2 linked regions of the Sediminitomix flava genome follow. The protein of the gene in region 2 binds, or shares a complex with, the protein of the main gene of each other region. Links are inferred from orthologs where the notes say so. Each region holds a gene or a part of one and is shown on either strand. Other genes may lie near its edges.

Region 1 (4,887 bases), on a different replicon or contig from region 2:
GTAAGGCATGGTTATTCCCTTCGTTGTTTATCCCAATTTTAAGTTTAGCCTATTCAAGAGCTTGCGAATATACTTGTGATCGTTATGGTGCACATTTTTCAGAACAAGGAGCTTTTGAAGGAATTTTGGCTTTAACGGCAGGGCCACATATTTATGCAAAAATTAGCTTGAAGAGTTTCATAAGAGATGCTGCATCTCAAGGTGGATTTTTCGTTTGGTTTACGGAGAAGTTTTCTACACATCCACACCTTGTTAATAGAGTCTTAGCCCTAAAAAGCTACACGAAGATGGGGCTATAGAAAAATGCTCAATAGTCGAAATAAATCTTTAAAAGTCATGGAAGTTTTCAGATTTGAATTAAGACATTATTCGATTCAAATCTGAAGACTTTTTTGCTTTTATAAAATTAGAATGAAAGCGTTAATCCGTTTTGAATGGTGTAGTTTACTTTATCTATAGCTATGATTGGTTCATTTTCGTACCAGTATGAGAAGCTTGTGGTAAACGCCCAATGTTCAGATAGCTTTATATTAAAATTACCTGTTGCACTAAGGCGGTATTGACTCAAACGTTCAAATGGAACTTGGTAATAGGAAATGACATTGAAAAATAGCTTGTCACTAATGTCCCAATTCACCGAGAGGTAAGATGCGATTTTGAAAAACTGTGTTTCCCTAAAACTTCCAATATTTCCTTGTTCTTCATTTTCTTCTTGCCAGAGTTCGTGTTCGAACATAGCTCCCAATCCCACAGAAGTTTTGAATTTTTCTCCTTCCTTCAAATTATAGCGAGCATCAGAACCGATAAGGTAACGTTCTTTCAAACCTCTGACATTATCGTATTGTAATTGAGTGAAGATTTCGGGAGATATCTTCCAAATCTTATAAATATTTGAACGGAGGTGTAGATAACCGTTACTGATAAGTTGTTCTCCATTTCCTTTCAAGAAATTCATATTCCCGATGAAATAGTAATCAGCATTTTGTCCTAAGTGTGCGGCATTCGTCTCAAAGCTAAAATCCAGTGTTTTGGTTTGTTGGCTTTGTAGCGTATAGGTACCTGTAAAAGCACCTAACCAAACATTGGTAGTGTCTTCTTGAAGTCGAACAGCTTCTACATTTAATATTTGGGCATTGACACCCATAACACTGATAAGGACTAGTAAAAGGGAAAAGAATATTCTCTGCATTCTAAAAAGGATTATTTAATTTTTACAAAAATATAATGGATTAAAGGAAGTGAAAAGGTTTTGTTAGGAAAAGCTGTTAATAAGTAATCTGAATACAAGGCTTTTGCGATTTGGAGGGATCAAATTTTAAAAGTAGAGATAAGTTGAAGCCAAAAATACATTGTTCCTTCAACCTTCCTTAGATACAAGAATTTACTTTAGTCTCCATCATTCTAAAAAGCTGATGAATGTATGGTGGCTATTCTTGAATATATTCCTATTTTTGTTGTTTCATTAAAGAATGTGATTTCTAACGAATAAATAACTTTCCAACTGGAAATAATTAAGCGATGAAGATTTCAATTGACTGGCTTAAAGAATATATAGATTTCGATAAATCTGCAGAAGAGATTGACCACATCCTAACGATGGGTGGACTTGAAGTAGAAGGTATCGAGAAGTTTGAACCAATTGAAGGCGGATTAGCTGGATTGGTAATTGGTGAAGTAGTTGAATGTGGTAAACACCCAGGTGCAGACAAGCTTAGCTTGACTAAAGTTGATGTTGGAGGTGAAGAGTTACTTCCAATTGTTTGTGGCGCACCAAACGTAGCAGCAGGACAAAAAGTTGTTGTGGCTACAGTGGGTACAATGCTTTACCCTTCAGAAGGCGAGGCATTCAAAATCAAGAAAGGGAAAATCAGAGGTGAAGTTTCGATGGGAATGATCTGTGCCGAAGACGAAATCGGTTTGGGTGCATCTCATGACGGAATCATGGTTTTGGATACTGATGTTGCAAACGGTACTCCAGCCGCTGATTACTTTGATTTGGATACAACAGATGTTGTTGAGATTGGTCTTACTCCAAACCGTGTAGATGCAGCATCGCATTACGGTGTGGCAAGAGACTTGAAAGTGTTGTTGGAAAAGGAAATCAAGTTCCCTTCAACAGAAGCTTTCAAAGTAGCCAATACAAACCGTACGATTGCTGTTGAGGTAGAAAACACAGAAGCTTGTCCAAGATATACAGGTCTTACAATTTCTGGTTTGACGGTAGCACCTTCTCCTGAGTGGTTACAAAACAGATTGAAGTCAATTGGACTGGCACCAATCAACAACGTGGTAGATGCAACAAACTACATCATGCACGGATTGGGACAACCACTTCACGCTTTTGACGCCGATGAGGTAAAAGGTGATAAAATCGTTGTAAAATTAGCTAACGAAGGAGAGAAATTCGTTACGCTTGACGAAGAAGAAAGAACATTGGCAGCTGCAGATTTGATGATCTGTAATGCTGAAGAGCCAATGTGTATTGCAGGTGTTTTTGGCGGATTGCATTCAGGTGTTTCTGACAAGACGACTAGCATTTTCTTGGAGTCGGCTTACTTCTCGCCAGATTTCGTAAGAAAAACATCACAACGTCACGGTATCAAGACAGATTCTTCTTTCCGTTTCGAGAGAGGAACTGACCCTAACTTGCCAGCCGAAGCTTTGAAAGTAGCAGCATTGCTTATTCAAGAAGTGGCAGGTGGTGAAGTGTCTTCAGAAGTTGTAGATACTAACTCAGAAAGAGTAGCTGACTTTGTAGTCAATGTAAAATATAAACACATCGACCGTTTGATCGGTAAAGAAATTCCAAAAGAAGAGGTACACCGTATCTTGGAAGGTTTGGAAATGACTTTCCTTTCAGATAGCGAAGAGGAATTCACAATTTCAGTTCCTCCTTACCGTGTTGATGTTCAACGTGAGGCAGATATCATTGAAGAAATCCTTCGTATCATCGGATTCAATAGTGTTGAATTGAGCGAAGATTTACATTCAGACTTCTTGGCTCACTTCCCTAAGAAAGACAAAGAAGTACTTCAAGCGAAAGTAACTGAGATGTTGGCAGGAGCAGGCATGAACGAAATCATGACCAACTCACTAACCACACATACTTATGCGGAAGCTGTTGAAAGCCTTAATTCAGAGAAAAACGTTGAGATTCTGAACATCTTGAGTGCAGACTTAGATGTGATGCGTCAAACATTGTTATTCTCAGCTTTAGAAGTTGTAAATCACAACGTAAACCGTCGTCAAACGAACTTGAAAATGTTCGAATTCGGTAAAATTTACCGTAAAGAAGAAAACGGTTACGAAGAAGATGCGAAGCTTTCATTGGTAATGACTGGTGATGTAACTGAAGAAAGCTGGAGAGCGGCTTCAAAACCATCAACTTTCCATGACCTTCAGAAATACACAAACTTCATTTTCCAAAAATTGAATATTCTTGATATCGATCAAGACTCTTTGGAAGATGATCGTTTCGCTTACGGATTGTCATTGAGCAAAAAAGGAAAACACATTGGTGTAATCGGAAAAGTTGCTCCTAAAGTGGCTAAAGTAGTAGGTGTAAAACAAGAAGTATTCTACGCTGAGTTGGATTGGTCAGTAATGCTTGATTTGTATTCTGCAGATTACGTATTCACTGAAATTCCTAAATATCCTGCAGTACGTCGTGACCTTTCATTGGTAATGAGCTCGAGCACTAAGTTTGCTCAAGTGAAAGAATTGGCAATGAAGACAGAACGTAAATTGTTGAAAGACGTCAATGTATTTGACGTTTACGAAGGCGAACACTTGGAAGAAGGAAAGAAATCTTATTCGGTAAGTTTCATCTTGCAAGACACGCAAAAGACGCTAAATGATAAAGCTATCGATAAGGTGATGAAGCGTTTGATGTCATCTTTCGAGAGAGAATTAAATATCTTGATTAGAAAGTAATCTTCTTGATTGAATTTTAATCAAAACAAAATCAATACCTCTACAGAAAATGCACAATGTTTTCAGTAGAGGTGTTTTTTGTTTTGTAGATTTCTACCTAATATGCAGAACTAAATGATATTTTTATCCTACAATAGTCCTATACTGTGGATTAAAATTTGTATTTTTTTGTGGATAAACATCATATATTAGTTTTATCTTTATTTTTTTAAATAACAATGACCCGAAAGGAGATCGCGAAAGCAGTTCTCCAACTTAAAGTGTACTCTCTAAGTGGGGCAGGGCAGTATAAGAATTGGAGGAGAATGAGAGAGCTATACAATCATCTAAATGGGAGTGGAATATGGTAGATTCTAATCTTGATAAAGTTGTAGTAGACGTCAGTTCAAACATAGAAAGCTTGTTTGATGAGCTTTTGCATGTCAAAAAAGAAGTCAACCAACTTACAGTAGTCAATAAAAACCTACAAGCTACTGTGGATAACCGCGAAGCTGATTTGGCGGTTTTGAAAAAACAAGCAGAAGAATTTATTTCTCAAATTGAGGCTTATACAGCCGAACGTGATGCTTTGAAAGAACAAGCAGAGCAATTGGCGTATACCAACAAAGAATTTGAGAGTGTCTTAGAGCGACATCAAAAAGAATTGGTGGAACTCCGAAAAGAAAATAGATACTTAAGGTCAACGTGGGAAGCTGATCAGTATATCATTCGAGGAAAACAAAAAGAAGTCTACCAACTCCAAGAGCTCCTTAAAGAAACGCATAATTCTTATGCAGAAGAGCTTAGTTATTTAAGAACAAAGAGTGTAGATACTTCTTTGCTAGATGCTAAGGAAGAAAAATATCAAGCTCTTTTATCAGATTATAATTTCCTTCTACCTCTTTTCAAATTAAAACAAGCTGAAGTTCTGAAGTTGCAAAATTACATTGCAGCAACAGGACAGCAAGCAGCTAT
Region 2 (4,737 bases):
TTTCCTTTATCTTCAAAAGCAATTTCCTTTATGATATACCTTTCGTCTTGTAGGTATTTGTGAATATGAAAATCGATATGATCTCTTGGCGTAATATTTCTGTTTGGGAGCGTTGAGATTACTTTTGAAGTGTTGAAAAAATCGATAACTAACTTCCCTCCTGTTTTTAGATTTTGGGCAACTGCAGAAATCGCTTTTTGATCTTCTTCATCTTCCATGAAATAGCCAAAACTAGTAAACATATTGAATATGAAATCAAATCCTTTTGTTTGATAGACTTCTCTCATATCGTGTTGTACGAAATGAAGTCGCTCATTTTCAAATTGTTTAGCATATTGAATACTCTCCATAGAAAGGTCTAAACCTGTAACATCAAGTCCTGCTTTATACAAAAAAATAGAATGACGTCCTTTACCACAGGCAAGATCCATGACCTTGTGTTCGGGCTTAACCTCCAATTTTTCAATGAGATTGTTGATAAAAAACTCTGCTTCAGAAAAATCTCTATTTCTATAAAGCAGATGGTAGTAAGGAGTATTAAACCAATCGGCAAACCAGTCTTTTTCTGCGGTTTTGTTCACTTCCATTCTGTTCTAATTATTGACTTCTGATACTCAAAAATACACTTCGATTTAGGAATTCCTATCCCAAATAGGATTAACTAGATAGTAGAAGATAAGTTTTCAAATCTACTCAGACAGTATAAAGAACTATTTGTACACGTAAATAAGTTCTAAGATAAAACAAATCAATCGGGTAGTTATGGATAATATAAAAGCTAAAATTAAACAGTACTATTCATTAATTCTTCAAGGTGATTATCAGTCTTTAGAACAATTTTTTCACAGTGAACCCAGAATTAATACACCTCAGCATGGTGAAGTAGTAGGTAGAGCAGCATTTATGGCCTACGTGAAAGATCGTCAGCAGTGGTTGAATGCACATAATTCAAGTTGTGATATTGTTTCTGTAATTGAAACGGAGAACAGAATAGTGGTAGAAGTGAAGTTGCTACTAACGCTGAAAGAACCTACAGAGTCTGATTTGGTTGAGTTGCCTGTATCTGTAACAGCAGATATCAGAGATGGCAAAATACTGTATTTGAGAAGCTACCATAGTACATTGCCACTTTCGGGTACTAATCATATCAGAAAACCCATCTTAAGAACTAAGGAGAAGTTGGAAGAGCCAGAGGTAATCCAGAATTACTTTGTGTCGCTCAGACATGGCAGTGAACAAGAAATTTTAAACTTGTTCAGTGAAAAAGCTTACATCAGAGAGCCTATTGGTGATGCATTCGTACATCAGGGCAAAGAGGAAAGAGAGGTTTATTTTCAGAATGTTTTAGCCAAAGGTGGTGTACAGCTAAAAGAGTGCACGACTACTTTTGATGGAAAACAACTTGCTGTAGAATATGTCTGTGATCAATGGGGAAGAAATAAATTAGAACCTCAGGCAGGTATGGCAATTTATGAGTTGGATCAGGATAATAAGATAAGTGCAGTACGTATTTATGATGATATAGCGGCTGCTTAAGGGCAATAAATTGGATTTAAGTTGATTTGATTTCTCTCAAAAAAGTCATCCTAAATTTCTTTTGGGATGACTTAAATTGTGGCTACTAAAATATCTTTAAGTTCTTCAGAAGTGATTTCTCCTTGATGTCTCCACAATTCTTGTCCTTTTTGAAAAAGAATAAGTGTTGGTATACTTTTTATCTGACATTGTAGTGCTGCTTGTTTGTGCATATCTACATTTACTTTTACCCAACGCAGATCTATGGTTTCCATCATCGCATCGAGTTTTGGGATAAATGCTTTACAAGGTTCACACCAATTGGCGTAGAAAAATAGTAATACGGGTTTTTCAGAAAATATCAGTCGTTTAAAGCGTGCCATACAAATTCAACTTCACATAAATATTCAATACACTTGAAACTCTTCTTTGTATAAATTTGTTTGCATTTTTTTTAATGACACGCCTAAACAGTTAGTATATAAATGAAATATAGCTGGTATTCATTGAAAGAAAAACAATGTGGTTAGTTCTGTAATAACCAGGCTTTTGCCTCTTCGCTATCCTCAAAATGTCTTACAGGCATGTTTTTACCATGATCTTCCTCAAAAATTTGTTCTACAGAAACCTGAGTGAAGAAATCAGGCGATTGTACAAAGGCCATTTTTCTCATATTTTGAGATAAAGGAATGGCTACATTGATATCATGCCATTGGTGAAAGTGATCATCCATTGTGAAAAGAAATTCTCGATTATCACAAAAGATATAATTAGCATCTTCTTGCGTAGATATATCAACTACCTGAAGAAGAAATCTTTTGAATTCATCTTCTGGCATATAATAAGACTGCGAATTCCAAATACAATCAAGCGTTTCAGTTTCTTTATTGTGGAATAGGCTGCAGTACTTGTTTTTTAATACTTCCATAGTTTCACTCATCATTGATTCAAAACTAATGAAGTAGAAGAAAGACTTCTTTTGCTATTTGTGAAGAAGCTTACGCGAAAGAGGAAAGCATAAAAAAAGCTAAAAACAGACAGGCTGCTTTTAGCTTTTATATGGATAATCCAATCAGAAATTATATTGAACTGAATTGTCTTAAGAAGCGGACATCATTTTCTGTGAAAAGACGTAAATCGTTGATGCGGTATTTCAACATCGTGATACGCTCGATACCCATACCGAAGGCAAAACCTGTGTATTTGTCAGGATCAATACCTGAAGCTTCCAATACATTAGGGTCTACCATACCACAACCACCAATTTCTACCCATCCTGTGTACTTACAAATATTACAGCCTTTACCACCACAAATGTTACAGCTTACGTCAAGCTCTGCACTTGGTTCAGTAAATGGGAAGTAAGATGGACGCAAACGGATTTTTGTGTCTGGTCCGAAAAGCTCTTTGGCGAAATAATACAAAGTATCTTTCAAGTCTTTGAAACTTACATTTTTATCAATGTAAAGTCCTTCTACTTGGTGGAAGATACAGTGTGCTCTTGCTGAAATTGTTTCGTTACGATATACACGACCTGGAGAAAGTGTACGGATTGGAGGCTCTTGATTTTCCATAACCCTAACCTGTACAGACGAAGTGTGTGTACGCAAAGCAATATCAGGATCTTTCTCCAAGAAGAAAGTATCTTGCATTTCTCTCGCTGGGTGGTTTGGAGGGAAGTTCAAGGCAGTGAAGTTATGCCAATCATCTTCAATCTCTGGACCTTCAGAAATATTGAAACCAATTCTTTCAAAGATTTGGTTGATTTCAGCTCTTACTTTTGTAATTGGATGAACACTACCCAACTCATGAGGAATATTTGGAAGTGTAAGGTCAAGTCCTTCTGCAGCAGAATTGTCTGATGCACTTTCCAAAGCTTCAACTAATTCTTTGAATTTATCTTGAGCAGCATTTTTCAGCATGTTTACTTTCTGCCCAAATTCTTTACGCTCTTCAGGAGCGACGTTTTTCATTTGTCCGAAGATATCACCAATAACACTCTTACGGCTAATGAAGCGCATACGGAAGGCTTCAAGTTCTTCTGCATTGGCTGCCGTAGATTGGGCAATTTCTTCTGCTATTTTTTCGATTTGCTCAAGCATGCTCTTTTGAATTTATATGCAATGAGTAGGCTTTTATACCTACTCAGTGAAGATCAATTTATAAAGGAACAAATTTAATAGAAAAAACATAAAGTTGAAGTCCTTTTGAAAAGCAATCTGTTGGTGATAATGAAAGTCATACATTTGACTGATGCAAAAAGATACAAGGCTAGAAAAATAACTTCAAGGCTTTAGGCATCCGTTTTGCCCAAGCGGCTTCGTTGTGCTGTGCGTTTTCATCAATCACATAAAATAAATCTTGGTTTAAGATATATCCTTTTTCTTGAAGAACTTTAATCATTTCATCAATGCCCGGCTGTAGCTTTTGTTCGAGTCCTATTCCACCGTTATCGATGTAGAATTTTAAGTCTTTTTTCTTTCCTGTATAAGCAAGCACATCGTCTACATAATCGATATCTTGAATTTTGAAGGCGGGTGACATACAGATAGCTCCCGAGTAGATTTGGGGATATTCCCAAGCGAGCATAAATGAGATGATTCCTCCCGAAGATGAGCCTCCAACGATGGTGTGTTCCCTGCCAGTCTTGGTTCTGTATTTCTTATCGATTATTGATTTGAGTGTATTCACCATAAAATCCATATAGGCACTTCCCTCCTTTCCTGGGCTGTATTCTGGAGTTCTGTTTTCGGTGCAGTAAGCGCCTACAATGATGAATGGCTGGATTTCCTTATTGTTGATAAGTTCGGTTGCCGTTTCATCTATAGCCCAATCTACTCCAAAAGATGCTGTTTTCGGATCAATGATATTCTGACCATCGTGCATATAAAGTACAGGATATCTTTTATCGGGATTCGCTTCGTATTCTTTAGGTAACCAAACAATAACATCACGCGGAAGTATCCCCTCTCCTTTTAGCTGTTCGAGGTATTCTACTTTTCCTGTAATCTGACCTCTGATAGGCATTTCTCCTCCTTCTTTCCAATACTTTATTTCATGATGGATATTCTCGTTATCTGTTACTTTAAGAATGAAATTAGAAAGAGGATTTCCTGTTGAATCTGCAGCTTCATTGCTCCAACTACCTAGTGTGAATTTATATTCGAGCGCTAGTCCTTTTTCAAATTCGAGATCAATTTTCCATTTATGATCTCCGAGTTT

What was found. Proteins that work in one complex are often made in the same cells at the same time.
Region 1: the proteins of pheS (region 2) and pheT are in contact, whole or in part, in a crystal structure (PDB 6P24), measured with the Escherichia coli proteins. The link is inferred for Sediminitomix flava from one-to-one orthologs.

The regions. Positions count from the first base shown.
Region 1 is NZ_QGDO01000001.1:1,734,907-1,739,793, reverse strand. The notes cover bases 1,131-4,225. They hold pheT (phenylalanine--tRNA ligase subunit beta), read left to right. Parts: upstream 1,131-1,518; coding sequence 1,519-3,933; downstream 3,934-4,225. Other genes in these bases: BC781_RS06865 (DUF481 domain-containing protein), read right to left, coding at 1,131-1,189. Also shown: BC781_RS06870 (M48 family metallopeptidase), read left to right, coding at 1-299; more of BC781_RS06865, read right to left, coding at 407-1,130; BC781_RS06855 (coiled-coil domain-containing protein), read left to right, coding at 4,229-4,887.
Region 2 is NZ_QGDO01000009.1:47,274-52,010, reverse strand. What follows is about bases 1,607-4,551. They hold pheS (phenylalanine--tRNA ligase subunit alpha), read right to left. Parts: upstream 3,618-4,551; coding sequence 2,595-3,617; downstream 1,607-2,594. Other genes in these bases: BC781_RS22830 (alpha/beta hydrolase-fold protein), read right to left, coding at 3,787-4,551; BC781_RS22840 (SpoIIAA family protein), read right to left, coding at 2,042-2,443; BC781_RS22845 (thioredoxin family protein), read right to left, coding at 1,608-1,898. Outside these bases: BC781_RS22855 (class I SAM-dependent methyltransferase), read right to left, coding at 1-587; BC781_RS22850 (nuclear transport factor 2 family protein), read left to right, coding at 763-1,536; more of BC781_RS22830, read right to left, coding at 4,552-4,737.